2 regions of the Gordonia malaquae genome follow, and region 2 is predicted to be linked to the other one. Evidence: riboswitches for the same ligand, from Rfam matches in the RefSeq annotation. Region 2 holds a riboswitch; the other holds the start of a gene.
What was found. Region 2 has a riboswitch for cyclic di-AMP ahead of WFK36_RS06185 (NlpC/P60 family protein). Riboswitches for the same ligand answer to the same signal wherever they lie in the genome.
Positions count from the first base shown of each region.

Region 1: it holds a riboswitch for cyclic di-AMP, as region 2 does, so the genes downstream of both, WFK36_RS18025 (transglycosylase family protein) here and WFK36_RS06185 (NlpC/P60 family protein) in region 2, are expected to answer to the same signal.

Region 1 is NZ_JBBCUB010000005.1:237,060-252,939, reverse strand. Features, by position in the region: gene WFK36_RS18080 (adenylate/guanylate cyclase domain-containing protein) at 1-892, shown strand, start outside; gene WFK36_RS18075 (oxidoreductase) at 895-1,776, shown strand; gene WFK36_RS18070 (alpha-ketoglutarate-dependent dioxygenase AlkB) at 1,805-2,434, shown strand; gene WFK36_RS18065 (pyridoxal phosphate-dependent aminotransferase) at 2,442-3,596, opposite strand; gene WFK36_RS18060 (FecCD family ABC transporter permease) at 3,673-4,662, shown strand; gene WFK36_RS18055 (FecCD family ABC transporter permease) at 4,659-5,720, shown strand; gene WFK36_RS18050 (ABC transporter ATP-binding protein) at 5,717-6,556, shown strand; gene WFK36_RS18045 (iron-siderophore ABC transporter substrate-binding protein) at 6,623-7,636, shown strand; gene WFK36_RS18040 (DNA repair helicase XPB) at 7,694-9,328, opposite strand; gene WFK36_RS18035 (helicase-associated domain-containing protein) at 9,383-11,719, opposite strand; gene WFK36_RS18030 (hypothetical protein) at 11,798-11,977, shown strand; gene WFK36_RS18025 (transglycosylase family protein) at 12,226-12,867, opposite strand; cyclic di-AMP (ydaO/yuaA leader) riboswitch at 12,874-13,056, opposite strand; gene WFK36_RS18020 (flavin reductase family protein) at 13,333-13,842, opposite strand; gene WFK36_RS18015 (hypothetical protein) at 13,839-14,048, opposite strand; gene WFK36_RS18010 (cold-shock protein) at 14,166-14,594, shown strand; gene WFK36_RS18005 (DUF2771 family protein) at 14,666-15,259, opposite strand; gene WFK36_RS18000 (MFS transporter) at 15,295-15,880, opposite strand, start outside.
Region 2 is NZ_JBBCUB010000001.1:1,218,611-1,234,490, forward strand. Features, by position in the region: gene ctaE (aa3-type cytochrome oxidase subunit III) at 1-245, opposite strand, end outside; gene WFK36_RS06155 (ribonuclease E inhibitor RraB) at 401-874, shown strand; gene trpD (anthranilate phosphoribosyltransferase) at 890-1,954, shown strand; gene WFK36_RS06165 (helix-turn-helix transcriptional regulator) at 1,996-2,751, shown strand; gene WFK36_RS06170 (VOC family protein) at 2,814-3,329, shown strand; gene WFK36_RS06175 (Lrp/AsnC family transcriptional regulator) at 3,333-3,611, opposite strand; gene WFK36_RS06180 (DEDD exonuclease domain-containing protein) at 3,608-5,401, opposite strand; cyclic di-AMP (ydaO/yuaA leader) riboswitch at 5,944-6,138, shown strand; gene WFK36_RS06185 (NlpC/P60 family protein) at 6,158-6,733, shown strand; gene WFK36_RS06190 (C40 family peptidase) at 6,808-7,875, shown strand; gene WFK36_RS06195 (peptidase MA family metallohydrolase) at 7,876-9,288, shown strand; gene WFK36_RS06200 (glycosyltransferase family 4 protein) at 9,288-10,406, shown strand; gene WFK36_RS06205 (AMP-dependent synthetase/ligase) at 10,495-12,300, opposite strand; gene WFK36_RS06210 (hypothetical protein) at 12,434-12,841, shown strand; gene WFK36_RS06215 (SRPBCC family protein) at 12,838-13,275, shown strand; gene WFK36_RS06220 (ArsA family ATPase) at 13,296-14,507, shown strand; gene WFK36_RS06225 (hypothetical protein) at 14,606-14,956, shown strand; gene WFK36_RS06230 (ROK family protein) at 14,960-15,880, shown strand, end outside.

The DNA.
Region 1 (15,880 bases), on a different contig from region 2:
TCTGGTGAACCGAGCGATCGCCGACCCGCTGAACGACATGCGCGAAGTGGTCGAGGCCGCGCGCAACGGTGACATCTCGCAGCGTGTCGCCGTCTACGACGCCTCCGAGCTCGGCGTGCTTCAGGCGGGCTTCAACTCGATGCTCGACGGCCTGGCCGAACGTGAACGGATGCGCGACATCTTCTCGCGGCACGTCGGAGATCACGTCGCCCAACTCGCCCTCGAACAGGACGGCGAACTCGTCGGATCCAATACCGACGTCGCGGTCATCTTCGTCGACATCACCGGGTCCACGGCTTTCGCCGCGGACCGTGATCCACGTGAGACGGCCGTGGTCCTCAACGCGTTCTTCTCGATCGTCGCTGACGTCGTCGACCGGCACGGCGGCTTCATCAACAAGTTCGAGGGTGACGCCGCATTGATCGTCTTCGGTGCGCCCGCGCCCCTGCGTGACCCGGCACTGGCCGCGTTGACCGCAGCTCGTGAACTCGGCGCGGAGCTCAGTGAGCGTCTGCCCCTCGAATGGGGGATGGGCGTCGCGTACGGACGCGTGTTCGCCGGCAACATCGGGGCGAGGACCAGGTACGAGTACACGGTGATCGGCGATTCGGTGAACGAGTCGGCCCGCCTCTCCGACCTTGCGAAAGAGGGCTATTCGTCGGTCTATGCGAGTCGCGCCGCGATCGAGGCGGCCGCGGAGGACGAGGCTGTGCGGTGGAAGCGAGTCGACCGGCAGGTGCTGCGAGGCCGTGCCCACGTGACTGAGATCTTCGCGCCGTCCGAACTGCTCGTTCGCCACGAGCCGCCGTCTCTCGGTAGTGTTCTCGCCGATCTGGTCAAGTTCGCCATGCCCGGCGAACGGACGTCGAGGGTCACGACCAAGGAGGCGTAAACGTGGGTGGCTGGAGCCGCGACGACATTCCCGCACAGCACGGCCGACGCTTCATCATCACCGGCGCGAACAGCGGGCTCGGTGCCGAGACGGCGAAGGCCGTTGCCGCTGCGGGCGGCCAGGTGACCTTGGCCTGCCGCAATGTGGCCAAAGCACGGACAGTCGCCGAACAGATCGGTCCGGCCGCCACCGTTGCAGAACTCGATCTCTCCGACCTGGCCTCGGTGCGTGCCTTCGCCGACACCGTCGACGAGGCGGACGTCCTTGTGAACAACGCAGGCATCATGGGCGTCCCGTACGGGCGGACGATCGACGGCTTCGAGATGCAGATGGGCACCAATCACCTTGGGCACTTCGCGCTGACGGCGCTGTTGATTCCGAAGATCACCGAGCGAGTGGTGGTCCTCTCGTCGATCGCCCATCGCTTCGCTCGCATCGACGTCGACGACCTCGGCTACGACCGACGCACGTACCGCCGCGCCATCGCGTACGGCGACTCGAAGTTCGCGAACATGCTGTTCGGGCTCGAGCTCGCCCGCAGGTTCGAGGCGGCGGGTTCGTCGAAGATCGCCGTTCTGGCCCACCCCGGCTACGCGTCGACGGGTCTCCTCGGCAAGACCGAGACCACGTTCGACTACGTGATGAAGGCGGGCGATCTGTTGCGCGTCGGTCAGACGCCCGCGATGGGAGCTCTGCCGCAGCTCTTCGCGGCCACGTCGCCCGCGGCACGGAACGGCACGTACTACGGTCCTCGGGGCCTTGGCGGACTCCGCGGCAAGCCGACGGTGGCGCGGACCAGGCGGGCGGCATCCGATCAGGATCTTCGCGATCGGCTGTGGTCGGAGTCGGAGCGCTTGACCGGAGTCGAGTTCCCCGCCGTATGAATCTTCGAACAGGTGTACGATCACCTGTATGGCCGCGGGACTTCAGGCGTCGTTGTTCGACACGGACTCAGACGCGCCTGCGCTGACCTCGCTCGCGCGCGGGATGCGGCGGACCGAATTGGCCGACGGCGCCTGGGTCGATCTGCGGCCCGGTTGGCTGCAGGGGTCGATGGAACTGTTCGACGGTCTCCGTGCCGATGTGCCGTGGCGAGCCGAAGAACGTCGGATGTACGACGCGACAGTCCCCGTGCCACGTCTGCTCGCGATGTACCTCGATCGGGATCGATGGCCGCATCCGATCCTTCGCGTTGCGCGTGCCGATCTCAGCGACTACTACCGCGACGAGTTGCCGTCGGGCTTCGCGACGGCGGGCCTGTGCCTGTACCGCGACGGTTCCGACAGTGTCGCGTGGCACGGCGATCGCATCGGCAAAGGCAGGTCGCAGAACACCCTGGTCGCCATTCTGTCGCTTGGCGCTCCCCGGCCACTGCTGCTGCGCCCGCGCGGCGGGGGAGCGTCCCGCCGATTCGTCCTCGGGTCGGGCGACCTCCTCGTCATGGGAGGAAGCTGCCAGCGGACGTGGGATCACGCCGTCCCGAAAGTCTCCGGTGCCGGCCCGCGGATCAGCGTCCAGTTCCGTCCCTCCGGCGTCTTCTGATCGGCTTCTACAGCGTCCGCAGTCGACGGGCGGCTTCGGCGATCGCGTCGTCGCTCTTGGCGAAGGCGAAGCGGACCATGTGACGCCAGGGGCCGGCATCGTCGACGAACGCGCTGATGGGAACGGCGGCCACGCCGATGCGTTCCGGGAGTTCGCGGCAGAACGTGTCGCCGTCGGTCACTCCGAGCGGCCTCGGGTCCGCGCACACGAAGTACGTGCCCTGGCTTCGGTGAACGTTGAAACCTGCGTCGGTCAGTGCGGTCGACAACATGGTGCGCTTCTCGCCGAGGGCGACGGCGTCGTCGCGCACCCAGTCCATCTCATTCCGCAGCGCGTGGGCGATCGCCGGCTGGAACGGACCGCTCCCTACGTAGGTCAGATACTGTTTGGCGGCCCTCGCCGCGGCGATCAGCTCCCGCGGACCGCTGATCCAGCCCACCTTCCACCCAGTGACGTGAAAGGTCTTGGCGGCGCCGGAGATCCGGAGAGTCCGCTCCTTCATGCCGGGCAGGGTTGCCAACGATCGGTGGACCGCCCCGTCGAAGACGAGATGCTCGTACACCTCGTCGGTGATCGCGACGACGTCGTTCGCGATGCACAGTCGTGCGATCTCGGCGAGATCGCCGTCGGACAGGATGGTGCCGGTCGGGTTGTGCGGCGAGTTCACGATCACCGCGGCCGTCGTCGGGCCGAACGCCGCAGCCAACGCATCACGGTCGAGTCGGAAGTCGTCGCCGTCCGGAACCAGCGGGACGGTTCGGCGAACACCTCCCGCAAGGGCGACAGTCGCCGCGTACGCGTCGTAGTACGGCTCGATCATCACCACCTCGTCGCCCGCGTCGACGAGTCCCAGGACAGCGCCTGCGATCGCTTCGGTGGCGCCGACGGTGATCAGGACGTCGGTGTCCGGGTCGTAGGCGAGGCCGTAGTCGTCGAGTTGCTGGGCGGCGACGGCGTCACGCAGTTCGGGGATCCCCGGGCCGGGCGGGTACTGGTTGAATCCGTCGGTGATCGCGGCGCGCGCGGCGTCGAGCATCGACTCCGGACCGTCTGAGTCGGGGAACCCCTGTCCCAGGTTGACGGCGTCGTGCGCCACGGCGAGTGCCGACATCTCCGCGAAGATCGTCGACGTGAACGGCTGCATCCGGGCGACCAAGGGCATGGCGTCAGGGTACGCGTGCTGACCTTGCTGTCAGTGCAGACAACGACGACCAGCGGAGTATTGCTAGCCTACCCTCATGTCCAGGCCGCGGATGTTAGCCGCACTCAGCGTTCTGCTGGTCGCTGCGGCCATCGCGTCGATCCTGTTCGCGACGCGGTCGGTGTCGGTTGCCGAAGTGGTCACGTCGCTGTGGCATCGTGACCCGAACGACGATCTCTACATCCTGGTCCGGGACGAGCGGATACCCCGGACTCTGATGGCGATAGTCGTCGGCGGCGCCATGGCGGTCGCGGGCGCCGTGATCCAGGGTTACACCCGGAATCCGCTCGCCGACCCCGGGATTCTCGGCATTTCGAACGGCGCCGGTTTTGCAGTGGTGCTGGCAGCGATGCTGTTCGGTGCTCAGAGCTCCGCGGTGTCGGTGCTGTTCGGACTGGCCGGAGCAGCCGTCGCCGCACTACTGGTATTCGGCATCGGCACCCTCGGTGCGGGCGGGAGCCCCATGTCGCTCGTGTTGGCGGGCGCGGCACTGACCGCGTTCTTCGTCTCCGCGACAACCGCGGTTGTCCTGTCCAACAAGGAGAGCCTCAACCAGTACCGTTTCTGGAATGCCGGATCGCTCGTCGGACGCGGGCTCGACGTACTCGGCCCGGTACTCATCCCGATTGTGCTCGGACTCGTCCTCGCCTTCGCGGTGGGCCCGGCGTTGAACGCATTGGCTGTCGGCGACGAGACGGCGACAGCGCTCGGAATCCGCATCGGCTGGGTCCGCACCGCCTGTTTCCTCTCCATCACTCTTCTGACCGGCGCGGCGAGCGCGGCTGTCGGTCCGATCGTGTTCGTCGGGCTGGTGATCCCTCACCTCATCCGCGGAGTGACCGGCCCAGACCATCGATGGCTCCTCCCGTTGTGTGTACCCGCAGGCGCGGTGTTGCTGCTGGTGTCGGACGTGATCGCACGGATCGTCCTGCGTCCGGCGGAGATCCCGGTCGGTGTGGTGCTCGCCTTCGTCGGTGTGCCGTGCTTCATCTGGTTCATTCGCCGACGAAAGCTGGTCGCAGCATGACCATGGAACGCACGACGTCACCTCCGCTGCCGCGTCGTGGCGAGGTCGTGTTGCCGGTACCGAGAATGCGGGTCCGCTGGTACGGCGTGGCAGTCGCCGGGATCCTCACCGCGATCCTCCTCGTCGAGATCGCGTTGGAATTGTCGGTCGGCGAGTACCCGATTCCCTTCGGAGACGCGTTCCGGATCATGTTCGGCGGCGGCGACGATATCGAACGACTCATCGTCGACTCCAGGCTCGCGCGTGCTCTCGTTGCGCTCGGTGCGGGAATCGCACTCGGCTCGGCAGGTGCATTGACTCAGACGATGGCGAAGAATCCTCTCGCCAGCCCCGACGTCATCGGAATCACCATGGGTGCGAGCGCAGCCGCGGTCTTCGTGCAGGTGACTGCCCCGAACTTCGCGGGTGTGTGGAGTGTCCCGATCGCGGCAATGGCAGGGGGCGTGGTCACCGCGACCGTCGTCGTCGTGCTGTCCGCGGGAGGTGGCGTCGACACCATGCGGCTGGTGCTCGTCGGTGTGGCGGTGAATGCCCTCGCCGCAGCTGTCGTCTCGTTCCTTCTCGTCAGCATCGACCTCCAAGACGCGTCTTCCGCAGTCTCGTGGCTGGCGGGCAGTGTCACGAACAGCACCTGGGTAGAGGTCAGTCCGCTCTGGGCGGTGATCGTCGTGTGTGCGGTGGTCGCGGCGGCGACGTCGTTCGACCTACGGGTGATGCGCCTGTCCGACGCGTCGGCGCGGGGTCTGGGTGCTCCGGTGGGCGTCCTGACCCTCGTCTACTGGGCCGTTGCGGTTCTGCTCGTGTCGGCTGCGGTCGCGGCGTCGGGTCCGATCGGCTTCATCGCGCTGGCCGGTCCGCAGATCGCACGCCTGTTGTTCCGCGCGCCCACACCTCCGCTGATCGGCGGCGCACTCACTGGGGGCGTCCTGTTGTTGGGGGCGGATCTACTGAGTCGGTTGGTGTTCTCCGACCTGGCAGTCGGGGTCATCACCGGTGTCCTCGGGGCTCCGTTCCTGCTGGTGTTGCTGGTGATCATGCACAGAAAGGCCACGGTATGACAGGCAAGTCCCTGCACGGCTCGGCGGCGACGCACACGCTGTCGGCACAGAGGATCAGGGTCGGGTACGGCGACCGAACTGTCATCGACGACCTGTCGGTGAACATCGCGCCCAACGCCCTCACCGGGGTCGTCGGACCGAACGGTTGCGGAAAGTCGACCCTGGTCAAAGCTCTGTCGCGGCTCAACCCGGTGTCAGCGGGGGCGGTGATGCTCGACGGTGAGCCGATCACGACGATGTCGACCCGCGCCCTCGCTCGCGCGATCGGTGTGCTGCCGCAGAACCCGATCGCGCCCGAGGGGATACTGGTCGCCGACCTGGTGGCTTTGGGTCGGCATCCCCATCAGAACTGGATCCGGCAGTGGTCGGGGCGCGATTCCGACGAGATCGTTCGTGCCCTCGAACAGACCGGTGTGGGAGATCTGGCGGACCGCCGAGTGTCGGACCTGTCCGGAGGTCAGCGGCAGAGAGTGTGGGTCGCAATGGTCCTCGCTCAGCAGACCGACATCTTGCTGCTCGACGAACCCACGACCTTCCTCGACCTGGCACGAAGTCTCGAATTGCTCGACCTCGTGGACATGCTTCATGTCGAGCAAGGGAGGACGGTCGTGATGGTGCTGCACGACTTGGCTCTGGCCTGCCGATACTGCGACGAGTTGATCGTGATGCGCGACGGATCGATCGTCGTCCAGGGAGCCCCTCGGGACATCGTCACCGAGGAACTACTGTGGGACGTCTTTGGTCTTCGCAGCAGGGTGATCCCCGATCCGGTGTCTGACCAGCCGTTGGTCGTACCTGTCGGGGAGCGACGAGTGCGCCCCAGCACCGTTTCTTAATGAGGTTATGCTCACCTATGCTTAGGCGATCTAGTGCTCAATGACCACCCATCTCCTGGAGGACACATGACCAACCAGCCGAGGCGCACGATCGGTGTCATCGCCGTCGTCGTCGCACTCATCGCGGCACTCGTCGCCTGTGGAAGCGACGACGAGTCGACCAGCGGGTCGAGTCAGGTGACTCCGGAAGCGGGCGCTCTGCCTGTGACTTTGACCCACAAGTTCGGGCAGACGACAGTCACCAGGGCGCCCAGCCGCGTGGTCTCGCTGGGCTACTCCGATCAGGATGCGCTCCTCGCGCTTGGCGTCACGCCGATCGCCGTTCGCAACTGGGAAGGCATGGCACCGGAGGGCGAACCCGCCGGACCGTGGGCGATCGACAAGGTGACCGGCGACAAGCCGAAGATCATCACCTCCGACACGGTTTCGTTCGAGGAAGTCGCCGCACTCAAGCCGGACTTGATCGTCGCCGTCTACTCCGACGTCGACAAGTCGTTGTACGACCAGCTGAGCAAGATCGCACCGGTCCTGGTCCAGAAGGCCGAGTTCGACGACTACCAGCAGCCATGGGATGTCACGACTGAGGAGATCGGCAAGGCGGTCGGCAAGCCTGAAGCCGCAAAAGCACTCGTCGCAGGTGTGAAGGGTCGCATCGCGGACCTAGCCGCACGTCATCAGAACTGGAAGGGCAAGACCGTCTCGATCGCGACCTACGACGGTACTGATCTCGCCGCATTCGCAGGCGCAGATCCGCGAGTCGCGTTCTTCACGGCGCTCGGCTTCGCGCCGAACCAGGCTGTTGACGCGGCGGCGGGCGACAAGTTCTACGCCAAGCTCTCGATCGAGGAAGCGCGGAAGCTCGACACCGACCTCATCGTGTGGGACCAGTTGTCCTACGCCCCGAAGGGCAAGGCGACGATCACCGAACAGACCACACTTGCGAATCTTCCGGCGGTGAAGGACGGGCGGAGCGTGTTCCTCGAAGGCGAACTCGAGAAGGCGTTCGGTTGGCAGACCGTTCTCAGTCTTGGGTACGTCGTCGACAACATCGAGCAGCCGCTGGTCGCCGCGACCAGCTGAACTCGCCTTGCTCGTCGAGCAGGCACCGCGAGTCCTCGCCTCAAGGAGTAGGGCCGACTAGAGGTCGGCGGCGTCGATGATGCGGTAGGCGTAGCCCTGCTCGGCGAGGAAGCGCTGCCGATGGGCGGCGTAGTCGGCGTCGAGGGAGTCGCGAGAGACGACGGAGTAGAAGTGCGCCTGCCCGCCGTCGGCCTTGGGGCGCAGGAGACGCCCGAGGCGCTGCGCCTCTTCCTGCCGCGAACCGAACGTGCCCGACACCTGCACGGCGACGGACGCCTCCGGCAGGTCGATGGAGAAGTTCGCCACCTTGGAGACGACAAGCGTCGACAGTTCACCGCGACGGAACGCGTCGAACAGCTTCTCTCGTTCGGCATTTCGGGTGGAACCCTGGATCACCGGGCAGTTCAGCGCTTCGCCGAGTTCTTCGAGCTGATCGATGTATGCGCCGATCACTAGTGTCTGGGCATCGGAGTGGCGGCCGAGGATCGACTTCACCACCGACATCTTCGACCGCGCCGTCGAGCAGAGCTTGTACTTGTCCTCGGCTTCGGCGACGGCGTACTGGAGTCGCTCCTCGTCGGTCATCGTCACGCGGACCTCGACACAGTCGGCGGGGGCGATCCACCCCTGCGCCTCGATGTCCTTCCACGGTGCGTCGTACCGCTTGGGGCCGATCAGGCTGAACACATCGCCTTCCCGGCCGTCCTCGCGGACGAGTGTCGCGGTGAGTCCGAGCCTGCGGCGTGACTGGAGGTCGGCCGTCATGCGGAACACCGGTGCCGGAAGGAGGTGGACTTCGTCGTACACGATGAGTCCCCAGTCTCGGGAGTCGAACAGGTCGAGATTCTTGTACTCGCCCTTCGACTTCCGAGTCATCACCTGATACGTCGCGATGGTCACCGGGCGGATCTCCTTGCGTTCGCCCGAGTACTCTCCGATCTCGTCTTCGGTGAGCGATGTGCGAGCGACGAGTTCACGCTTCCACTGCCGACCCGCGACCGTGTTCGTCACCAGGATCAGAGTGGTGGCAGCGGCCTTCGCCATCGCGGCGGCGCCGACCATCGTCTTACCCGCACCGCACGGCAGGACGACCACTCCCGAGCCCCCGGCCCAGAACGAGTCGGCGGCAAGTTCCTGGTAATCGCGCAGTGCCCAGCCGTCCTGCACCAGGTCGATCGGGTGCGCTTCGCCGTCGACGTACCCGGCGAGGTCCTCGGCAGGCCAGCCGACCTTGAGCAGCACTTGCTTGAGGCGTCCCCGCTCCGACGGGTGCACCACGACGGTGTCCTCGTCCAGGCGATCGCCCAGCATCGGTGCGACCTTCTTGTTCCGGAGGATCTCCTCGAGCACCGCACGGTCGAACGAGACCAGCGTCAGCCCGTGGGCGGGATGCTTCACCAGTTGAAGCCTGCCGAACCGACCCATGGTGTCGACGATGTCGACGAGCAGCGGCTGGGGGACGGGAAACCGGGAGTAGGTGACGAGAGCGTCGACCACCTGCTCGGCATCGTGGCCCGCGGCGCGCGCGTTCCACAGCGCGAGCGGCGTGACCCGGTAGGTGTGGATGTGTTCGGGCGCGCGCTCGAGTTCGGCGAACGGAGCGATCGCCGCCCGCGCCTTGGCGGCGTCCGGGTGATCCATCTCCAGTAGGAGGGTCTTGTCCGATTGCACGATCAACGGTCCGTCAGTCACCCGACCATTGTTCCTTCCCGGCGCAGGTCCCGGCCACCTCGGGTCCGTTCGGGTCTACAGGAGTTCAACGCGGGTGATGCGGTGGAGGGCGAAACGGACGTCGGCGTCGCCCGCCTCCTCATCGGCGACGAGTTGCCCGGCAGCCAGCGATCGAGCCTTCACGACGTGTCGGCTCGCGCCGCCCTGGGCGTCCACGTACCCGATGCGTAGCCGTCGGCCTGTCTGGAGCGCGAGCTGGATCAGGGTGGACGTGGTCTCTCCCGAGCCGGACGTCGCCTGCGCGGTGATCGGGCCGTCGGCCCGGTCGGCGGTGCGCATGCGGGTCACCACTGTGCTCGCCTGTCCTGGGCCGATCCGCCCTCGTTTCGCGGGTCGTCTGGAGCCCGACTGGCGCGCGGGTACCCGGACACCCGCACTACGGAGATCGACGAGCGAGCCTGACGAATCCTCGCCCGCGGGCGCGAAGCCGGCACCGCGGAGTCTCTCGATCACTTCTCGCAGGGGCGCCGCCGACACCGCGACGGTGGGGGCAAGCGCTCGAAGCGCGAGCTCTGCGGCGGCGTCGCTGCGCAGGACTTCGGTGAGCATCGCCGCATCGTCGCAGCGGACGAACGACGACGCGACGCCGACCCGGAGGCTTCCGTGACGGCGGGCGACGTCGTCGATGAGATACGTCAACGACTGCGGCACCGGAGTCTTCGAGTGTTCGGTGAACAGAGCTGACAGTTCTGCCGCGGTGCGTCCGGCATCCAAGGCACGGCGTACACCGTCCTCGGTCACGCGGTACACCGATGCGGCGCCACCGGATTCGAGGTCGGCGACCAATGCCAGCCGGTCGGCGAGCGACGGTGTCAGCGGGCCGGGCACGGTGACCGTGAAATCGGCCTGGACCAGGAAGTAGTCGATCGGTTCGGGCAGTGACGACGCCATCGTGGCGACGAGCGCAGTGGAGTCCTCGGCGTCCGGATCCAATTCGAGCAGCGCTCGGCCGGCCGACGTGAGACTCCCGTGCGCCACTAGTCCGAGTTCGGTGGCCTCGCGCAGCGTCTCGCCGACCACACGACGCGAGAGCCGCCGGAGCTGGCGCGGATGCCGCCACCCGAGCAGTGCGACCAGGTCGTCGACGCTCACCGGTACCGATCGCTCGGTCTCGGTCAGCGGAGCGAGCACGGTGCGCCGCAGCAGCGGTGCGGCCGCGTCGAACGACTCCGACACCAGCGCGCCGATGATCGCGCCGTCGCGGTCGGTCTCACCGATCTGCCACGGGCGACGAGGCAGATCGAGCCACGCGGTCGCCATGGTGGCCCAGCGACGTTCCGGATCCTGGTGTCGCCAACCGTCGACCGCGGTGGTCGGAGCGAACACCTCGTCTGTAGACAACGCGTCCATCGTCTCGGGCACACCGGCGCCGATCAGGCGGGCGGCGGCGAGGACCTCGACCAGCAGGCCGATTCGGGTGACGCTGACTCCGAGGGACTTGGCGAGACGGCGGAGCTCGCGCACTCCCATGCCGCCCGACCGCAGGACCGCGGCCGGGGCGTCGCCGAGCGCTCCGATCAGGTCCGCGGTGTGTCGGAGCAACTCCAGAGCTTCTCCGGCACCGGCGGCGTCGACGTCGAATCGGGACGGATCCCCGGCGAGCACCGGTTCACGGAGCGTCGCCGTGATCAGCGGCGGTTCGCCGCGCAGCACCTGCCCGACCTGGGGAGGAAGCTCGACCGTCTGCTCGTCGACTCGAGCCAACAGATCGGCGGCGAGGAGCCGGGGGACCGGCGCAGAGGGGTCAGCGTCGGGCGCGGCGTCCCGCGACCGTCCGAGGGCCGGTCCCTGAGCCAGCGTGGTCAGCAGTTCGCGTGGACGTTCGTCGAGTGCGGCCACTCGGTCGGCGATGTCGGATGAGTCGACCGAGGCCATCGGCCCGAGGAGATGAGGAGCACGCCAGGGGAGTGCGGACGGGAGGTGGCTCGCCGCCACCCAACTCGTCGCCTTACGACCGGACGACAGCCCGGACGGCCAGATCAGGGCCCGCTCCGACAGATACGTCAGCCGCGCGTCCACATCGGCGCGCAGTGCACGCCGACCGAGTCGGGAGACGATGTCGTCTCGACTCACCGGTCCGAGTAGATCGTGATGGCTGTCCCCGGGCCGCTCCCTCTCTGCCAGCCGAGCGCAGTCGAGGAACGCCTCGACGACCGCCACGCTGAGAAGATCGAGCCCTTCACCCGCGAGCGCGATCGACGCCGCCGACATCGCGCGTTGCGCCAGCACGCCTGTGCCGCGCGGCGGCGGCGACGCGAGGTCGGGGCGTCGGACCAGCAGTTCGACGAGCTGGTCGTCCGACCGCGACGCCAACTCGTCGGATGACGTGCGCAACGACGGGTCCGGACTCATTCGGTCCATGTTACCGATCGGGACAGATGTACCCGGGTGTGTAGTCCCGCCGGACCGTCGCATGGCAGAATGATCCACGTGGCTAAGAAGAATGGATACGTGGACGCGGGTTGGCCCGAAGAGGCCGGAGACGACCACGCTGTGACCGAACTCCTCGCGCACCTCTCGGGTGCACTGTCCCCGTTCGGCGACACGCAGTTCCCGCTGCCTGTCGACGACCTCCCCTACATTCACGCGAAGACCGTCGTCAATCGCTGACGCCACTCGCAGACACTCCAACGGCCCCGCTCACTGAGCGGGGCCGTTGTTGTTCTGTGGGTCGACGACCGTCGACTGTTACGACCTTTCGACTCGCTTCGCTCGCTCAAGGAGCAGGGGGGGGCGCCAAACAGCACCGTGAGCGAGCGAAGCGCGGCGTAAGGCCGTGCCCAGCAGCGAGGCGAAAGGCGAAGACCCCCACTCCGGAGATCGGAGCGGGGGTCTTCGGGTGATGCTTGGGGTGAAGATCAGAACTTCAGGAGGCCCTTGTTCTGGTTGAACAGCTTGACCTGGTCCTTGGTGAGGTCGTAGCCGGAGTCCTTCGCGGCCTTCCATGCGTTGCGGACCTCGGGGCTGACGTTCGAGTCGTCGAGCGCCTCGTCGACCTGCTTCTTGGCGTCGTCGCTGGTCTTGGCGTCGCCGGCCTTCGACAGGTCGAAGCTCTTGTCCTCAGCCTTGGGGGCCGTCTTGGGGGCAGCCTTCGGGGTCGCAGGAGCGGTGCGCGCGCTCGGGCCCGAGAGGACGGTGCCGCAGGTGGGCCATGCGCCCTTGCCCTGGGTGGCGAGAACGCGCTCGCCGATGGCGATCTGCTGCTCGCGGGTCGCCTGGTCAGCGGTGGGGGCGTACTGGCCGCCACCGTTGGCGGTCCAGGTGCTCGGGCTGAACTGCAGGCCGCCGTGGTAGCCGTTTCCGGTGTTGATGGCCCAGTTGCCGCCCGACTCGCACTGTGCGACCTGGTTCCACTCGGCGTCGGTGGCAGCCGAGGCGTGGCCTGCTCCGCTGAGGAGGGCTGCACCGCCGCCGATGCCGCCGATGACTGCCGAAGTGACGGCGATCTTGGCGAAAGTCTTGGTGTTGCTGGTCGTCTGCTTCGAGTGACGTCCGGTCATAGTGTGTTTTCCTCTCTCCACGCGCCTACGAGGTGAGCTGTCGGGTTCGGGCGAGAGGTGCCCGGCCGGCGGGTTCGGCGTGTGGCCTAGCCGCGGACTTAACCCCAAGGCGGTCGATTGCTCGTCCGCCGGGTCTCACGGGGAGATGGTGGGTCCCCCGTCCTCGCTCCTGAATTGCTGTGTTCGTTTCCCTGTCCGGCGGAGCGAGGCTTGGCGCGGTCGGACAGGGCTATTCGGTTGGATGGACATCACCTTCGATGACGACCGACCTGAACACTACGGGTTGGTACTCGCCAGTTCATCTGTTGTTTCGAGGCGCATTTCTACCGGCGAGTAACGCGTTTCGGACACCTGTCGGCGTCGTTGCAGTTCACGCAGCTGACACCCGGTCTGTATCCGGTTCGTTATCGTCCCGTTATGTGACAAGGATCACATTCAGATTGAGACTCGCGCCACGTCGTTGGCTCAGGATTGTGTTCGGCGGGCTTCGAGGGCGCGGAAAGTCGACGCGTGAAATACGAGTGGTTCGACGCTCGGATCGCTGCGCAGAGCATGAATCTGCAGGAGGACCACGTGGTGGTCGCCTGCGGGGATCTCCTGTAGCACCGAGCAGTCGAGGTGAGCCGCGGCCCCGGAGATCATCAGGGCTCCCGATTCGGTGACGAATCGCTTCACCGAATCGAATCGCTGCTCCGGCGGACCCGCCAGGCGGCGGCAGATCTCACCCTGGTGTCCGGCGAACACGCTGACCCCGAGACGTTCGGCGGTCGTCAGTCGAGGCCACGTGGTCGATCCGTCGCGAACGCACACCGACACCAGCGGCGGATCGAGCGACACGGTGGCGAAAGAACTCGCCGACATCCCGACGTCCTCGCCGTCGGACGTCCGGCGACAGACCGCGACGACGCCGGTCGGGAAGCAACTGAACGCCCGCTTCAGCGCGGCTTCGTCTGATGCGGGCAGAAGATCGGTCATCGACTGCGCCGACCGGAGCGCAACGCGAAGACGAGCCCGAGCAGGAAACCGGCAGGAGCACCCAACGCCACGACGTACAGGGTCGTCACGAGAGCGGTCGAACTGTCGCGTACCGGCGGCAGCAGGAGCGCCAACGACGCGACCATGCCGATTGCGAACAGGATCACCGCAGTGGGCAACAGGCGCGACGGCTTCTGGGTCTCCATGACTTCCACGGTAAACCAGCAGAGTAGAATCGGTTCCAGTGCGTCTCCGCTCTCCTGTCAGCGAGCAAGGGGCGCCTTTTCCATAGCTGGCAGTAGAGATCATTGAGGGTGAGTGCTGTGCCAACCGGCCGAGTGAAGTGGTACGACGCCGACAAGGGCTTCGGGTTCCTGTCGCAGGACGACGGCGACGACGTGTACGTCCGCGCGGACGCGTTGCCGTCCGACGTCGCCGACCTGAAGGCCGGTCAGCGAGTGGAGTTCGACATGGCCGCGGGCCGCCGCGGGCCGCAGGCACTGCGGGTGTCGGTGCTCGAACCCGCGCCCAGCGTGGTCAAGAACAACAGGGAGGCGTCGCGTCGGGAGCACAAGCGCCCGGACGTCGAGCGCAAGAGCCCCGACGAGCTCCACGGCATGATCGCCGACCTCATCACGCTCCTCGAAGGCGCCGTGCAGCCCAGTCTGCGCAACGGCCGCTACCCGGACCGCAAGACGTCCCAGCGCATCTCCGAGGTGGTCCGAGGCGTCACGCGCGAGCTCGACCGCTAGATCGACGATTCAACCGACGAACGCGGCCTTCACGAAGGCCGCGTTCGTCGTTGACGGGAATTGGCTTCCGCTCAGGCGCGGGTGTCGGGCAACTCGGTGACGTTCGTGACCGTGTAGCCGTCGGGGCGGGCGTCGACTGAGAAGACACCCCGCATGAGAATCGATCCGTCGGGGGAGTTCAGGCCGTTGGGAGAGTTGTCGAGGACGGTGGCCACCGACTGAATGTCGACACCGAGCAGGACCCGATCGGGGGTGCTTGTGAGTTCCATCGTGTACTTCGAGTCGGAGCGGTTCAACGTGACGACTCGCTGCAGGCCTTTCGGCGTGGCGTACTGCGCAAACGCGAACCACGGCCCGGACGCGATCTCTTCGGGGACCGTCAGCAGCATCGTGGAGCCGACCGGCGTGGCCGCACGCGCCACTTGGGTCGGGACCTGCTGCGCGGTCCGCGGGTCTGCGGGCGTGCAGTCGGTCATGTCTCGCTCGCACCAATACGCGGGCTGCACCTGGACAAAAGTGTCGCCTGCCTGGACTGAGACGGTCGGCACGTGATCGTCGTCGGACGTGACGACGAGGACCGCGGTGAGCCCCGCGATGAGGACGACCACAGCCGCCGCGGCAGCGGCGAGGATCGTCAATGCCTTCTTGTCTCCGGGGTGCTGCACGAGAAATCCTGTCGGTCGTTCGGTGGAATCGAAAGTCAGCGGGCGGTTCGGCGTGTCGGTGCGCCGCTCGGTCCGGTCGGCGGCTGCGCCTGGAACGGAACCGTGGGGGCGGCGTGATCGGGCCTGCGGCCGCCGAAACCGGGAACCATCGTCGCACCTCGACTGGTCAGCACCGTTTGCACGAAGCCGATTCCGACGAGAACCGCGACGACTGTGAAACCGATCGAGAGAGTCGTCGGCAAGACCACGCCGAGGCTCGCGCCGATCACCCAGCACAGCTGCAGGACGGTCTCAGAGCGGCCGAACGCCGATGCGCGAGACTCTTCGGGGAGATCGTCCTGGATCGCCGAGTCCATGCAGACCTTCGCGATCGCACTGGTCGCGGAACCGATGAAACCGGCCACCACCACGAACACGAGCGAGCCGAAGATCGCAGCGAGAACACACGCGACGAAGGTCGCTCCGGTGGCGAGCAGCACGATCTTCGTCGGATGCTTCAGTTCGAGGCGCGTGCCGAGGCCGTTGCCGAGGAAGTTGCCGACACCCGCTGCCGCGCCGACGGCGCCGAGCATCAGCATCTGCTGCCAACCCGACGTGGTGGGCTGGGCCTTTGCGTAGAAA
Region 2 (15,880 bases):
ACCGAGCTGAGGATCAGCACGAGGGTCACCGGCACGGCGAGTGCCAGATTCAGGTGAGCCGGCGGCTGAGGCCAGCCGTCGGCAGCATTGGCCCGCGCGACGAAATACATCGCGAACAGGCCGGCGAAGAACATCAACTCGCTCGACAACCACACGATGGTGCCGACGCTGACCATGTTCGGACGGTTCAGCGAGTGCACGCGTGAGGTGATGGCGGTTCCGGAGTTACCCACAGCGCTAGTCACAACATGAAGTATGACGGTTCGTAGTAAGCGATTTCCACCTGGGTAGGGAAATTGGGTCCGGACTTCTCTGCACCGCAGGTAGAACGGTCGTCGCGCGTCCGCTCGGCGTGTCTCCCGAGGTGCGCGGACCTGGGCGGATCTGGTTATGTCGACACATGACGAGTGACACCCCGGGAACGTCTGGACTTCGCCACAAGCTCGGCAGGCTCTTCGGCTCGACGGCCCGCGCCGTCCGGGTTCCGAATGTGGACGATGACGATCTGCACGTGATCGTCCGGTCGGACGACGATGCGACGGCGTCGTCGACAGTGTTGGAGGCGGCGGGCTTCGACTCCGATCGGAAGGTCGTGCTGCGGCATCTGCTCGAACTGCCCGAGACCGCACTCGACGACGCCGCGGCCTCAGCCGCGTTGGAGGGGTACTCCGAAGGGGAAGTGCTGCCGGACGACCCGGCGCCGTCGGACGGCGGTCTCCTCCTTGCGCTCGTGAGAGTCCAGTCGGTCGACGCTCGGACCGTGTCGCAGGAACGGTCCCGGATTGCGAGTCTCGCCTCGCGCAGCGGAGGTCGTGGTCTCGGGTGGGCGTTGCTGGACGTCCCGGTCGCGTCGTCGACCGGCACGCGTCGATAGGGTAGAGCGGTGAGCATGCCCGATAACAGCGTTCCGCAGTACACCTGGCCGCAGATCCTCGGAAAGGCGACCGACGGCGTCGACCTGACGTCGGCTGAGGCGTCGTGGGCCATGCGCGAGATCATGTCCGATTCGGCGACCGGTGCTCAGATCGCGGCCTTCGGAGTCGGCTTGAAGATGAAGGGAGTCGCGTCCGACGAGTTGCGCGGACTCTCCGACACGATGCTGGCCCTGGCCAACCGCATCGACTTCGACGGCGACGCCGTCGACATCGTCGGCACTGGAGGCGACAGGTCGCACACGGTGAACATCTCGACGATGACGTCAGTCGTCGTGGCGGCGGCAGGTGTCCGTGTGGTCAAGCACGGAAACCGTGCGGCGTCGTCGAAGAGTGGTGGAGCCGACGTTCTCGAAGCGCTGGGTGTCGCGATCACTCTCGGCCCCGACGCGGTGAGCACCTGCCTGGAGAAGGTCGGCATCGGCTTCTGCTTCGCACCTGTCTTTCACCCGGCGTTCCGGTTCACCGGTCCGCCGCGCAAAGAGATCGGTATTCCCACCGTGTTCAACGTGCTCGGCCCGTTGACGAACCCGGCAGGCCCGCAGGCAGGCCTCATCGGCTGCGCCTTCGGCGATCTGGCCCCGGTGCTCGCGGAAGCGTTCGCGGGGAGGGGGAACCGCACCCTCGTGGTGCGTGGCGATGACGGCCTCGACGAACTGACGACGACCACCACGTCGACCGTGTGGCAGGTACTCGACGGCGAAGTGCGGAGGCTGTCTCTCGATCCCCGTGACCTGGACATCGAGCTCGTGGAGTTGTCCGCGCTGCAGGGTGGCGACGCGGTCGTCAACGCCGGGATCGCGCGTGACCTGTTCGCGGGTGTGCGCGGTCCGGTACGCGATGCGGTGACTTTGAACGCGGCGGCCGCGATCGTCGCCTACGAGCAGTCATCGGCGTTCGACGATTCGACGCTGGTGACTGCACTGCGGTCGGCGAAGGCCAGGGTCGACGACGTTCTCGACTCGGGGGCGGCAGCGGAACTCCTCGACCGGTGGGCCTCGATCAGCACCGCACTGGCTTGACGCCGTCCGATGCATCGTCGCGCGAACCCTCGTCACGCGGCGTGCTGCGACCGGACCGTCTCCCGCGGTTCGACCGGATTCCCGCAACCGGAGCCGCTGCGCAATGGGTGCGGTGGTTCTGGATCTCCCAATGGGACCTTCCCGACGGCGCCGAGTCGGCGCAGGACGTCATCGGCTTCCCTGCGCTGAACGTCGTCGTGGAGCCGTCGACGGTGTCGGTGTCCGGGGCCACGACGAAGTTGTCCACCCAAGTGTTGACGGGTTCGGGATGGGCGGTGGGAGCCCTCATGCGGCCCGCGGCCGTCGACTGGCTTGCGGTCGAGCCCGCAGCCCTCGTCGACCAGGTCGTGACCACATCCCTGGACGCCGTCGCACGACCGGTGCGGACGGCCATGCAGCAGTCGGGTGATGCGGCCGCTGCGGCCGCGGCGTTCAGCGATGCGGTGTGCTGCGATGCGTCGGCGCCGACGGCGGATGCGCTGCTGGCCGACCGGATCGTGACGCTGATCGAATCGGACTCCGCCGTGGTGGCCGTCGACCACGTCGGCGCCGCAGTCGGAGTGAGTGCCAGGACCGTGCAACGGTTGACCCTCCGGTACACGGGCCTGACGCCTCTGACGTTGATCCGGCGTCGACGCCTCCACGAGGCGGCCGAGAGAGTCCGGAACGATCAGTCGGCGCTCGCCGACATCGCCGCCGACACAGGGTTCTCCGACCATGCTCATCTCACGAGGGAGTTCTCACGAGTCCTCGGATTCACTCCGAGTGCGTATCGGGCCACCGCGTCGACGGACTGACGGCCCGAACCTGTCGCGAATCGACAAGCCGCGCGGCACCCGCGGCTCGTAGCGTCGACAGCATGACGCAGAACCTCACGTCCCAGTCCACCGCAGCCGTGACCGGCGAGCACACCGTCGACGGTCGACCGAACGGGTACACCTCGTTGACCCCGTTCGTCGCCGTGACCGGTGCGGCATCGGCCATCACCTTCTATCAACGGGTGTTCGGTGCAACACTCGTCTCGTCGAACGAGTACGGGGGTGTGGTGGTGCACGCAGACCTCGACTTCGGCGCCGGTCGACTCCAACTCGGTGAGGTCAACCCGGAGTATCACCTGGTAGCGGGTCCGTCAGGCGACGGCGCGTGTTTCACGCTCGCCGTCTACGTGACCGACGTCGACCAGACCGTCGAGCGTGCGGTCGCCGAAGGATCAGTGATCCGCGAGCCCGCGAGCCAGTTCGCGTCGGGAGACCGATACGCCAGCATTCGCGACCCGTACGGGATCAGGTGGTCGGTGATGACCCGCACGGTCGACCTCAGCGACGAAGAGAGCGCTCAGCGGGTCGCCGACTGGGCGGCCACACTCACCGAGTGAGGCTCAGGCCTCTCCGATGGAGAAGCCGCCGTCGACCTCCGCGCTCGCGTAGCTGCGGAACGCGATGTGCGTTGCACTCGACACCACACCGGGCAGACGGTTGATCTTCGCCGTCACCACATCCGCGATCTCGTCGTGGCTTCGGACGCGCACCTTCGCGATCAGATCGACGTCGCCTGCGCACGAATACACCTCTGTGACGCCGGGAATGTTCGCGACCGCCTGAGCGGTCTCCGGAATCTGATGGATGTCGGCCCCGATGAGAACGATGGCGGTGATCATGGCTTCACCTTAGTACCGCGAACGTCGGCCGGACTGCCGACGTCCGCACCCTCTCGGGCCAGCCGAGCGGACCTGGCGAAATGAGACCACTGTTGGGCCGAACCGATCGGCGACGACAACGGATCGGTCGACGACACCAGCCGAGTGCCGGTCTCGTTCATCCACCGTTCGATGAGGGCGACCTCCTCGGCGGGAGCGCCAGACAGGGGACCGTCGTCCGCCGGCGGGAGCACGGTGGACGCACTTGCTCGCATGGTCTCGACGATCGGCATCGGCGACACCCCACGGGCCGCGTGCGCGGCGCCGGCGAGCCTGCCGTAGCGGATCACGCTGAAGTTCCACCCTCCTGCGTCGTCAGGTCGGGCGACGACCAGTTCCGCGATCCCCGCCACGGCTGCGAGGCGTTGGCAGCGAGACAACGCTTCGATCGTCGCCGCGAGTCTGTCTCGGGCCCGGGCGGCCGATTCGAATCGTCGGAGTTCGGACAGTCGCGTGAGTCTGCGCTGCAGATCGGCGAGCAACTCGGCCGACTCGCCCGCCATCAGGGCGCGCGCGGCCTCGGCTCGACACAGGTAGTCCGGGAGTGTCTGCGGACGATCACTCGCGGCATGGCACAGATCCGGTCGATGAGCGACGAGCGGGTCCGGTCGCGTGTCCGCAGGCCCGTCGCCGGGGCAGAAGTGATGGTCTGCGCGTTTGAGGTTCTGGGTGCACGTGCGCAACCCGGCTGCGGCACTGATCACGTCGGCGACGTCGGCGGCGCTCGCTCGACCCGCAATCGGTCCGATCGAGTCGGCAGACGGCGTCCGTCCGACGGTCAGGCGAGGGAAACGCTCCTTGGTGAGCGTGATCCACCAGCCGCGATGCGGGTTCCGTGATCGGCGGTTGTACGCGGGCTTGTGCGCCGCGAGCAGCGTCAGTTCCCGGACCCCCGCCTCGAGGCCGTGTGCGCACACCACGTGGTCGACGCGTGTCGCCAGGGCCACCATCTCCGTCATCCGAGCCCGCGAGTCCGATCCGGAGAAGTACTGGCCGACCCGGCGGCGGAGATCGACGGCGGTCCCGACGTACAGCACCTCGTCGCCGGGGCCGCGGAAGAGGTACACGCCCGGTGCGTGGGGAAGCCCCGCGGCGAGCCCCCGCTTGGCGCGCATCGCGGGCGTCGCCTTCGGGAGATAGTCGACGAGGTCTTGATACGTATGCACCCCTCGGTTGCCGACTCGCTCGAGGAGCCGGTGGAACACGTCGACGGTGGCGCGGGCATCGTCGAGGGCGCGGTGGGTGGGACGCACCGACACGTTGAAGATGTCGGCGAGAGCCGACAGCTTCACACTCGGCGCCTCGTCGCGAGTGAGGATCCGGCGTGCCATCGCGACGGTGCACAACGAGGTCGTGAAGGGCCACGGCAGGTTCATGCGTGCGGCAGCCTTCCTCAGGAACGCGGTGTCGAACCGGGCGTTGTGTGCGACGAGGATCGATCCTCGGGCGAACTCGGCGAACGCGGGCAGCACTTCTTCTATCGGTGGAGCGTCGTACGTCATCGCGGTGGTGATGCCGGTGAGCGCGACGATCTGCGGCGGGATCTCTCGGCCGGGGTCGACGAGCGTCGCGAACTCGCCGAGCACCTCTCCGCCCCGGATCTTGACCGCACCGATCTCGGTGATCGCATCCGTGTCCGAACTGCCGCCCGTGGTCTCGAGGTCGACCACGACAAGAGTCGTGTCGAACAGGGATCGGTCGGCGAACTCGTCATGGTCGATATCCGCGAACGACAGCTGGCCGGTGGTCATGGGCGGGACGCTACGTCGCACCCCCGACAATCCCGGTCGTGGTCGGCGCAGCCTCGAATTGTCGTAGGCCGCTCGTAGTCTCCACACCACATCGACAGTTGCGTGGCAAGAGAAGTCGCGTCGGACACCGCCGACGACGACTGTGAACACGCCCCTGTCCCAGAATGAGAGGCGGATCACAGTGTTGATCGACTGCACCACATGTCCGGCGCGTAGCCGAGAGTGTGACGACTGCATGATGCAGGTGTTGTTCAGCCCTGTTACCAGCGGGTATGTAACAGATCGGGAGTCAGGCGAAATGTTTGCTGCGGTTGATGTGTTCGTCGCCACAGACATGATTTCGACGCAAACCGCACATGCGGCTTTCGACGATGTTCGTGCAGGTCAGGGCACGATCGGCGGGCCCGGCTCGGGATGGCTCCGAGCTGTCTGACAACGCTCCGAGTCGGATCTGTGCCGGAGCTGGTGGACATCGGTGTCGGGGTTTCGTAATCTTTTCGAGACTTTCCAATCAGGGTGATCCCCCACCAGTGACATCCGCTGGAAAGTCACCGCTTAATCGCTCCCGCCCTCCGGGAGCGAACCGGGGAACCACTTCCTTCTAGGCGGTGCGTGCAGACGCACCGCAGAGAATTGGGGTGAATCGCGGTCCGAACCCACCAGGTTCGAGAACGCGTAGGGCCATCTCTTCCGGCCCGAACCCGACAGCTAACCCGGTCAGCGGTCAGGGAGAAACAACAAGGAGTACGTAGTTCAGTGGCTAAACACCGTTTGGACAAGCCCCAGACTGGCGCCTTCAAGGCCGCCACGACTGCTGTAGTCGCAGGCTCGATCGCCCTCGGCGGATCGCTTGCGCTGGCAGCCGCACCGGCAGATGCCGCACCGCTCAAGATCCCGAACGTCGGCACGTTCGACGTTCCGGACAACCTGCTTCCCGGCAACCTGAAGGCTCCGAAGCTCGACGGCAACTTCGGCACCCCGCAGGAAGTCCGCGCCAAGAAGGCGGTCAAGGCTGCTGCGTCGAAGATCGGCTCGCCCTACGTCTACGGTGCTGCCGGCCCCAACGCTTTCGACTGCTCGGGACTCACCTCGTGGGCCTTCAAGCAGGCAGGCAAGATCATCCCGCGTGACAGCTACGGCCAGATGGGCGGCGGCACCCCCGTCGCATCGCTGGCTCAGGCGAAGCCCGGCGACATCCTCATCTTCAACGGTGGCGGACACGCAGGCATCTACGAGGGCAACGGCGTCTTCATCCACTCGTCCACCGAAGGCGTGCCGGTTCAGCGCGCCAAGGTCAAGGCCTGGAACCTCGCAGCGATCCGTCGCTACTGAGCGTGACAACGCCGACGAACTGAAGTTCCGAGCGGGTCAGGTGCACATGTGTGCACCGGGCCCGCTCGAACGGTATGAAGGATCATGTGGTGTATCAGATAAACCGTGACCGGCGACGTCGGACGACACGTGCCGCCGTGCTCGGGAGTGTCGTCGTCGCCACCGCCGCTCTGCTGCCCGCACCGCCGGTGGCGATTGCGGATCCCGTGCGCAGCGCCGACCAGATCCTGACCAGGTACCGCGAACTGTCGAAAGACGCCGAGCGGACCGCCGAGTCGATGAACTCGGCCCAGGTCGAGTACAACAAGCAGCGCAAGACCGTCGCCAGAGAACGCCGCGTATCGGCCGCGGCGACGAAGAAGCTCGACTCCATGCAGAAGGAGATGGACGCCGCACAGGTCAAGGTCGACGCGCTCGCGCGCGCGAGCTACCGCGGTGCGCGCGTCAATCGGCTCTACGCCATGCTCGTGAGCGATTCGCCGCAGAGCCTCCTCGACAACATGTCGGGCCTGGAGATCATGTCCCGGCAGGCGGCGACCGATCTCCGCGTGGCCACAGACGTCGCCAAGCGGACACGTCAGGCGCGGTCGGACGCCGACGCAGCGGCCGCCACGGCGCGCGCCGCCGTCGCGGAGGCCGAACGTCATCGCGGCGACCTCCAGGCCAAGCAGGCCGACCTTCAGCTCGAAGCGGTGCAGATCCGCGCGATCTACAAGTCGCTGACAGGGAAGCAACTCGCCGCACTCCGCGGACCGCGGTACGAATTCGACGCGCGGGCCGTCCCCAAGGGCACGTCCCCCGAACTCATCGCCGTCCAGGCCGCGATCTCCCGGATCGGCGATCCGTACGTGTGGGGCGCAGTGGGCCCGCACCAGTTCGACTGCTCCGGACTGATGCTCTGGGCGTACAAGCAGGCTAAGCGGACGATCCCGCGTACCAGCGAAGCGCAGCTCGCAGGCGGCACCCCGGTCGCGCGCAAGGACCTCAAGCCCGGCGACCTGATCATCTACTACTCGAGTGCCTCTCACGTGGGCATGTACGTCGGCGACGGATTCGTCGTGCACGCGTCCACGTTCGGAGTTCCCGTGGCCGTCGTCCCGATCGACAAGGCCGGACCGTACAACGCTGCGCGACGGTACTGAGTGAGCTCGCACCGCGGGCGGGCCACGCTCGCTGCACTGGTGGCCGCGGCCGTCTCCTTCGGCGCGCTGACGGCGTGCTCGAACGGACCCGACGACTCGGTGACGCCGTCCGGGTCGGTGTCGACGACGCCGCTCAATCCGTTTGAACAGCAACGGTCCGACGGTGTGACGGCGCTGCTCGATCAGTTGTCGTCCGTGCTCCGAACAGGAGACATCGCCGGGCTCGACGCCCTCATCGACAAGTCGGCGCCCGCGGCGTTCCGTGACCGCATGCGCACGATCGCTGCATCGTTCGCGGCCAAAGAGGACCGCGGGTCGCGCGGAGGCCCCCTCGCCGCTTCGACGTTCGGGTATCGGCTCGCCCCGAGCACCGGTGCCGAACGGCTTCTCGGCGAGCAGTGGGTGTCCCGTCTGGAGCAGCAGGGGAGCACCGACACCTGGGTGAACCCGGTCGAGCTGTCGTACGCCCTTGGCGGTGCGCGCACTCCGGGTCTTGACGAACCCGTCGTCACGCTCACCGAGACGATGTCGTTCGCCCGCTACGACGACGACTGGAAGGTAGTCGGAGACGGCAGCCTCGCGCCCGATCCCACTCCGACGACGATCAAATCGGCGGGTCCCGCTGAAGTCGGTCCGTGGGAGTTCGGCGGGGTGGCGGCCGTCGACGTGAAGACCGCCGGGGGAACCTCGACGGTCCTGTCGTATCCGAGAACAGAGGCGACCACCGCCGCGGCCACCAAGATCCTGCCGGCCGCGGTCACCGCGGTCGACGAGTTCTGGGGTCAGGACTGGCCGCGCCGCGCCGCAGTCGTAGCGACCGGCAGTCCGGCCGAGTTCGCGGGCCTCACCCGTACCGAGTCGGCAGACACGAAGACCGCGGCGGCGGCGACAGTGTTCTCCCGCATAGACAAACCGGAGAAGAAGGTGATCGGCCAGCGGATAGTCCTCGCACCCAGCGCCGCGTCTCTGACCGGACCCGCCCTCACGGTGGTGTTGCGTCACGAGTTGATGCATGTCGCAACGCGCCTGATCACCGCTGAGAACGCGCCGCTGTGGCTCACCGAAGGCGTCCCGGAGTACGTCGGACGCCGCGGGACCTACCGCGAGTTCGTCGACGCCGCACCGGACCTCGCCGCAGCCGTCGCCGGGGGAGACGTCCCGAAGACTCTGCCCGCCGACTCCGCATTCGCAGTAGACACCGACGCCGCCCGTGTCGCCTATCAGAGCGCCTGGTCGTTCGCGGCGTTCGTCGCCGACGAGTACGGCGAGGAGAAGCTGAAGGCCCTGTACACGGGTGTCGCCAAGGGTGGAGATTCGCCGACCCAGGACGCTGCGATCACCTCAGCCCTCGGCAAAGACAAGGCCGCGCTGGTCAAGCAGTGGCAAGGTTGGCTGCGCGAGCAGGTTCGCTGATGGAACGGACACTGCTGGTCACCAACGACTTTCCGCCACGACCCGGCGGGATCCAGTCGTATCTGGAGAACCTCTTGCGGTTCTTGCCGCCGGAGGACGTGATCGTCTACGCGCCGAAGTGGAAGGGCTGCGAAGCGTACGACGCCGCCGCCCCGTATCGGATCGTCCGGCACCGCACCACGCTGATGATCCCGACGCCCTTCGTCGCGCGGAAGGCCGCCCGACTCGTCCGCGACAACAACGTGCACACGGTGTGGTTCGGCGCCGCCGCACCGTTGGCTGTCCTCGGCCCGCACATGCGCCGCGCAGGCGCCAAGCGTGTCGTCGCGAGCACACACGGTCATGAAGTGGGCTGGTCGATGCTGCCGGGATCCCGGCAGATCCTGCGGTACATCGGCGACAACACCGATGTGGTCACTTACGTCAGTCGGTACACGCGAGGCAGATTCGCCTCGGCGTTCGGGCGCAATGCCGCACTCGAATACGTGTCATGCGGCGTCGACGTCGACCGTTTCGCGCCTGACGCCGGGTCCCGACGTGAACTGCGGGAACGCTACGGTCTCGGGGACGCGCCTGTCGTCCTGTGCCTGTCGAGGCTAGTCCCGCGGAAAGGGCAGGACGTCCTCATCGAAGCGTGGCCGAGAGTGCTCGAATCGGTGCCCGACGCTCGACTCGTCATCGTCGGCGGCGGCCCCTACGGCGATCGTCTTCGAGACCTCGCGGTCTCGGTCGGCGTCACCGATTCGGTGATGTTCACCGGTTCAGTGCCGGCGGCCGAACTCCCCAAGCATCACGCGATGGCAGACGTGTTCGCTATGCCGACCCGCACCAGGGGGCGCGGGCTCGACGTGGAGGGACTCGGGATCGTGTTCCTCGAGGCGTCGGCCAGCGGCGTGCCGGTTGTCGCCGGCGATTCCGGTGGGGCGCCCGAGACGGTTCGCGAAGGAGAGACGGGGACCGTCGTCGACGGTCGCGATCGACATCGTGTCGCCGACGCGATCACCGACATCCTGACCGACCCCCAGCTCGCAGAGTCGATGGGGCGAGCGGGCCGGGCCTGGGCGGTCGACAACTGGCAGTGGCGGCAACAAGCCGCCCGCCTCATGCGTCTTCTCTGACACGGGCGAACGACGCTTCCTCGACGAGACTGACGAAGACGACGATGCCCCGCACACTGCGTGAGTGCGCGGGGCATCATTCGTCGAGCTACTTCTTGTAGAGCGCCTCGATGTCGGCCGCGAACTTCTCGGCGACCACGTTGCGCTTCACCTTGAGCGTCGGGGTGAGCTCACCTGTCTCCTCGGTGAAGTCCGACGGGAGGATTCGGAACTTCTTGATCGCCTCGGCGTGCGAGACCGTCTCGTTCGCCTGGTCGACGGCCTGCTGGACCTCGGCGCACAGCGCAGGATCGGTGGCGAGGTCGGCGACGGTCGCACCGGCGTCCTTGCCGTTGCGTGCCTTCCAGCCCTCGAAGGCCTCCGGGTCGATTGTGATCAGTGTCGACACGAACGGGCGCTGATCGCCGACGACCATGGCCTGCGACACGAGCGCGTGGGTGCGCATGATGTCTTCCATCGGGGCGGGGGAGACGTTCTTGCCGCCCGCTGTCACGATGATCTCCTTCTTGCGGCCGGTGATGCGGAGGTAACCGTCCGCGTCGAGGCTGCCGAGGTCCCCCGTGTGGAACCAGCCGTCGGTGATGGCGTTCGCGGTGGCCTCCTCGTTCTGCCAGTAGCCCGCGAAGACGACCTCGCCGGACAGCAGGATCTCGCCGTCCTCGGCGATGCGGACGCTGTTGCCGGGGATCGGGCGTCCAACCGTGCCGACCCGGACCTGACCGGGGGTGTTCACACAGATGGCGGCGGTGGTCTCGGTGAGTCCGTACCCTTCGTACACGGGGATGCCGACGCCGCTGAAGAAGTGGCCGAGGTAGGGGCCGAGTGGTGCGCCGCCGGAGATCGCGAGTTCGCACTGGCTGCCGAGAGCGGCACGCAACTTCGCGTAGACGAGTTTGTCGAACAGTGCGTGCTTGCCACGCAGGATCAGTCCCGGCTTGTCGCCCGACTGCACCGCCTTCGAGTACTCCACCGCGGTGTCGGCGGCGAGATCGAAGATCTTGCCCTTGCCTCCGTCGTGCGCCCCCTGGCGCGCCGAGTTGAAGACCTTCTCGAACACGCGCGGCACCGACAAGATCAGGGACGGGCGGAACTGGGCGAACGTCGGGAGCAGATCCTTGATGTTGTTGGTGTAGCCGACCTCGACTCCTGCCTCGATCGCGACGAGATTGATCGCGCGCGCCAACACGTGAGCCATCGGCAAGAACAGGAGGAGTCGCTTGCCGTCGCCGAGGAGCGTGTTCAGCGGGGTCTCCAGGACACCGCCGATCTCGCCGAGCATGTTGGCGTGCGTCAGCATGCATCCCTTGGGGCGTCCGGTGGTACCGGAGGTGTAGATCAGCGTCGCCGGATCGGCGGCCGTGAGGTGACGACGACGTTCGTCGAGTTCGGCGTCGGTCACGTCCTTGCCGAGTTCGGCGAACAGTTCCACGATGCCCTTGCCGGGCTCATCGTCGATCTGATAGACGGCGACGGCGTCGGTGATCGACTCGACCGCGTCGACGGTCGCGCGGTGCGACGGTGTCTCGGCGATGATCGCGACGGCAGCCGAGTCGCGCATGATCCAGTCGATCTGCGGGCCGGACGAGGAATCGTAGATCGGGACGGGGACGGCGCCCGCCGACCAGATCGCGAAGTCGATGAGCGTCCACTCGATGCGGGTGGACGACAGCAGGGCGACGCGATCGCCCGGCTTGATGCCGGAGGCTATGAAGCCCTTGGCGAGCGACCGGACGCGGTCGGCCGCGTCGGCCGCGGAGACCGGAAGCCAGTCGGTGCCCTGCTGGACGCGGAACACGGTCTTCGCGGGGGTGTCCGCTGCGATGTCGAAGAGGACGTCGGACGCGTTCCGCTCCTTCGGAGTGTTGAATTCAGCGGGGACGCGGCACTCTGCCATCAAGAAACACCTTCTCAGAACAGGACTATGTGACAAGACGCATTGGTCTGGTCGGTAATTCTATCCCCGCTGACGCGGCCTCGCGGTGCCAGGCGGCTTTTGTCGTGCGACGTGCGTATGTGATGCTGGTTCGGTGACGAGCATTCAGGTGGCTGACGAGGCATTCGTCGCTGCCGCCCCGTCCCTGGCCGGAGCCGTTGTCGGCGATCGAGCCAGGTGGCGGCGGTGGTGGCCGGATCTGACGTTGGAGGTCGCCGAGGACCGCGGCGACGAAGGTGTCCGCTGGCGTGTGTCCGGCCCGCTGACCGGGACCATGGAGATCTGGAACGAGAAGTGCATGGACGGCTTCGTCCTGCACTACTACCTCCATGCCGAACCCGTCGCGCCGCTGCCGACCGAGCCCGACGCCTGGCTCGCCGAGGTCGCCGAACTCAACCGTCTGCGACGTGTCGCGGGCAAGGTGATGGCTTTCGAGGTCAAGCAACTCCTCGAGGCAGGCCGAGAGATCGGTGGACCCGCCACCGCCGGGAGCGTCGCATGACCGACAGCACCGAGCAGTCCACGATCATCGCGGCCGACGTCGCAGCGGTGATGGCCGTGATCGCCGACTTCGAGAACTATCCCGAGTGGGTCGGGGCCGCGCGCGAGGTGACCGTCCTCGAGCGCGACGCGGCCGGACGCGGGGTGCACGTGCGCTTCGTCCTCGACGCGGGAGTCCTCGCCGACACTTACGAACTCCGTTACGAGTGGGCCGACGACGGGTCGTCGGTGTCGTGGCGGCTCGTCTCCAGTGATCTCCAGCGCGACCAGCGTGGCCAGTACCTGCTCGCGCAGCAGGTGGCCGGGTCGACGAAGGTCACGTACACGCTGACCGTCGACCTCAAGATCCCGATGATCAGTCAACTCAAGCGACGCGCGGAGAAGGCGATCACGACGTCGGCGCTGAGCGACCTCAAGAAGCGGGTCGAAGGCTGATCGATCTGACGCCCATCCACCTGGTGCTCGGACCCGGCGGATCAGGCGTGTCCGTGGTGGCCGCGGCGGCCGCACTGACCGTCGACGCGTCGACGCACGAGCATCGCGGAGTGCTGCCCATCGGAGCCGAACGCGACACCCTCCTGGTCACCGTCGACCGGCAGTCGTACCTGCCCGAGCGCCTCGGGGTGTTCCGCGTGCCAGGCGAGCCGGTGGCGATCACCGCCGACACCGATCTCCTGCATCTGGATCCGCTGGCCGTCGTCGAACAGGCCTGGACCGACTTCACGGCGGCCCTGACGGCCGTCAGCGCCGCCCGGGCGTTCCTTCCGATCGTCGGGACGCTGTCGTCGGTCGCTCCGGGCGAGATGGTGGCACTGCCCGGCATCGGGGAGTTCCTGTTGCTTCGGCAGATCCGGGACGCTGCGACCAGCGGTCGGTGGCGTCGGGTCGTCGTCGACCTGTCGGGTGTCGGTGATCCGCACGCCTTCCTGCGTGCACCCGTCATCCTGTCGACGGCCGTGGAACGTCTGTGGCCGCGTCACGCACGTCTCGCCGAGGCGGCAGAAAAGCCTGCGCTCGCTCAACTGTCGGCCGCGGTCGAAGGCATCGACCGTGACTGCCAGGATCTCGCCGAACTGCTCGTCGATCCGCATTCGGTGTCGGCGCATCTGGTCCTCGACGCAGGCGACCGTGGACGCCGCGCCGCTGCCGATCAACTCGCGATAGCCGATCTGACGGGACTCCCACTGCGATCTGTCCTGGTCAACGCAGGTGAGGCCGCGGTCTCCACGGTGTCGGTCGCCGAGCATGTCCGCTCGCTCGTCGACGGCGACCGGGCGGTGACAGTTCACGAGGTGGACTCCGGTGGAGTTCTCGACCGGCTCTCCCGCATCCGCAAGATCACGCTGCACGCGCAGAAGCCGAGCGGACGACCCCGTGGCAGCGGGGCGCTCACGGTCACCAAGGCGTCCGGCGAGGGTGTGGACACTGTGTTCGAACTCACGTGGAGGCAAGGTCTGCCGCGGCCGGACCAACTGCAGCTCGGCAGATCGGGTGACGACCTTCTGGTCACCATCGACGGCTTCCGACATCCCGTCCGACTGCCCTCTGTCCTGCGACGATGCCGAGTCATCGGGGCCGGCTGGGATGCCGGACTGCTCACCGTGACCTTTTCGCCCGACCCGGCGGTGTGGCCCGCGCGGGACGGCGGATCCGGGCCCGCTAGGTAACCGGACACGCTGGTCGCCCGCCTGGCCCGGTAGAATCCGCACACACGCCCTACGCCGAGCAACCAGGCGTCCGACACCTCCGAAGGAGTGCACGAGCAATGCCTGCAGACGAGCGCGACACCCGCGCCGGCACCGCCGCGAGCGGCGACCCGGTGCAGGACATGCTGCTCGGGCTGGTCTCGAACATCGATCAGTTGGCAGCCATCATCGGCGGGGGACATTCGGCGGCAGCCGCGGCAGTCGGCGTCGTTCCGGGACCCATTCCCGAACTCGCCGCCGAATTGGGGACGTTGCTCACCGAACTCGGCGACCTGCTCGCCCGAATCCTCTCCGCGTTCATCGCGATCCTCGAAGCAATCGCCGAAACGCTCCGCTCGGCACCCGCCGGACAATCGGCGCCGAGCAGCGGCTTCGAGTCGATCCCGGTCCGGATCTCGGCCGGAGCGTAAACCGTGACGCCGTACCCGGGAACGGACCTCACCGTCGGAATCGACATCGGCGGTACCAGCGTCCGGGCCTGCGTCGTCGACTCCTCAGGTCGAATGCTCGACACCCTGCGCACCGCGACCCCGTCGACAGCCTCCGCGTTGGAACACTGCTTGGATCGGCTCGTCGGTGAACTCCGCGACCGGTGGGCGGTCGGGGCCGTGGGCCTCGCCATCGCAGGCTTCTTGACCCCGGACCGCAAGACCGTCCGATTCGCTCCTCACCTGCCGTGGATCGAGGCGGACGTCGCAGCCGACATGGCCGAGCGGATCGGCATGCCCGTATTCGCCGAGCACGACGCCAACGCGGCCGCCGTCGCCGAACTCCACTTCGGCGCCGCGGCACGGGGGCACAACACTCTCGTCCTGGCGATCGGCACCGGGATCGGGGCGGGTCTGATTCTCGGCGGAGAGCTCTACCGGGGAAGTTTCGGTGTGGCCCCGGAGCTCGGACATCTCACCGTCGTCCCCGACGGTCGTCCGTGCGGATGCGGCAAGAAGGGCTGCTGGGAGCGCTACTGCAGCGGCACGGCGCTCGTCGACACGGCCGTCGAGATCCTCGCATCACAACGATTCCCGCGAAGTGTGCTGGCCGCGGAGTCGGATGCCGACCCCGGCTCACTCACCGGGCGACGCGTCGCGGCGGCGGCCGCGGACGGCGACCCTGTCGCCCTCGCCGCCTACGCCGACCTCGCACGATGGCTGGGACTGGGCCTGGGCATGATCGCCGATGTTTTCGACCCCGACCTGATCGTCCTGGCCGGCGGCGTGGGGGCGGCCTCGGGCCTGTTCCTCGACGACGCACGCGAGCAGTACACCGCGTCGGTGACGGGTGCGGGCCATCGTCAGCTCGCCCGGATCCGCGGAACTCAGCTGGGGGAGTCGGCG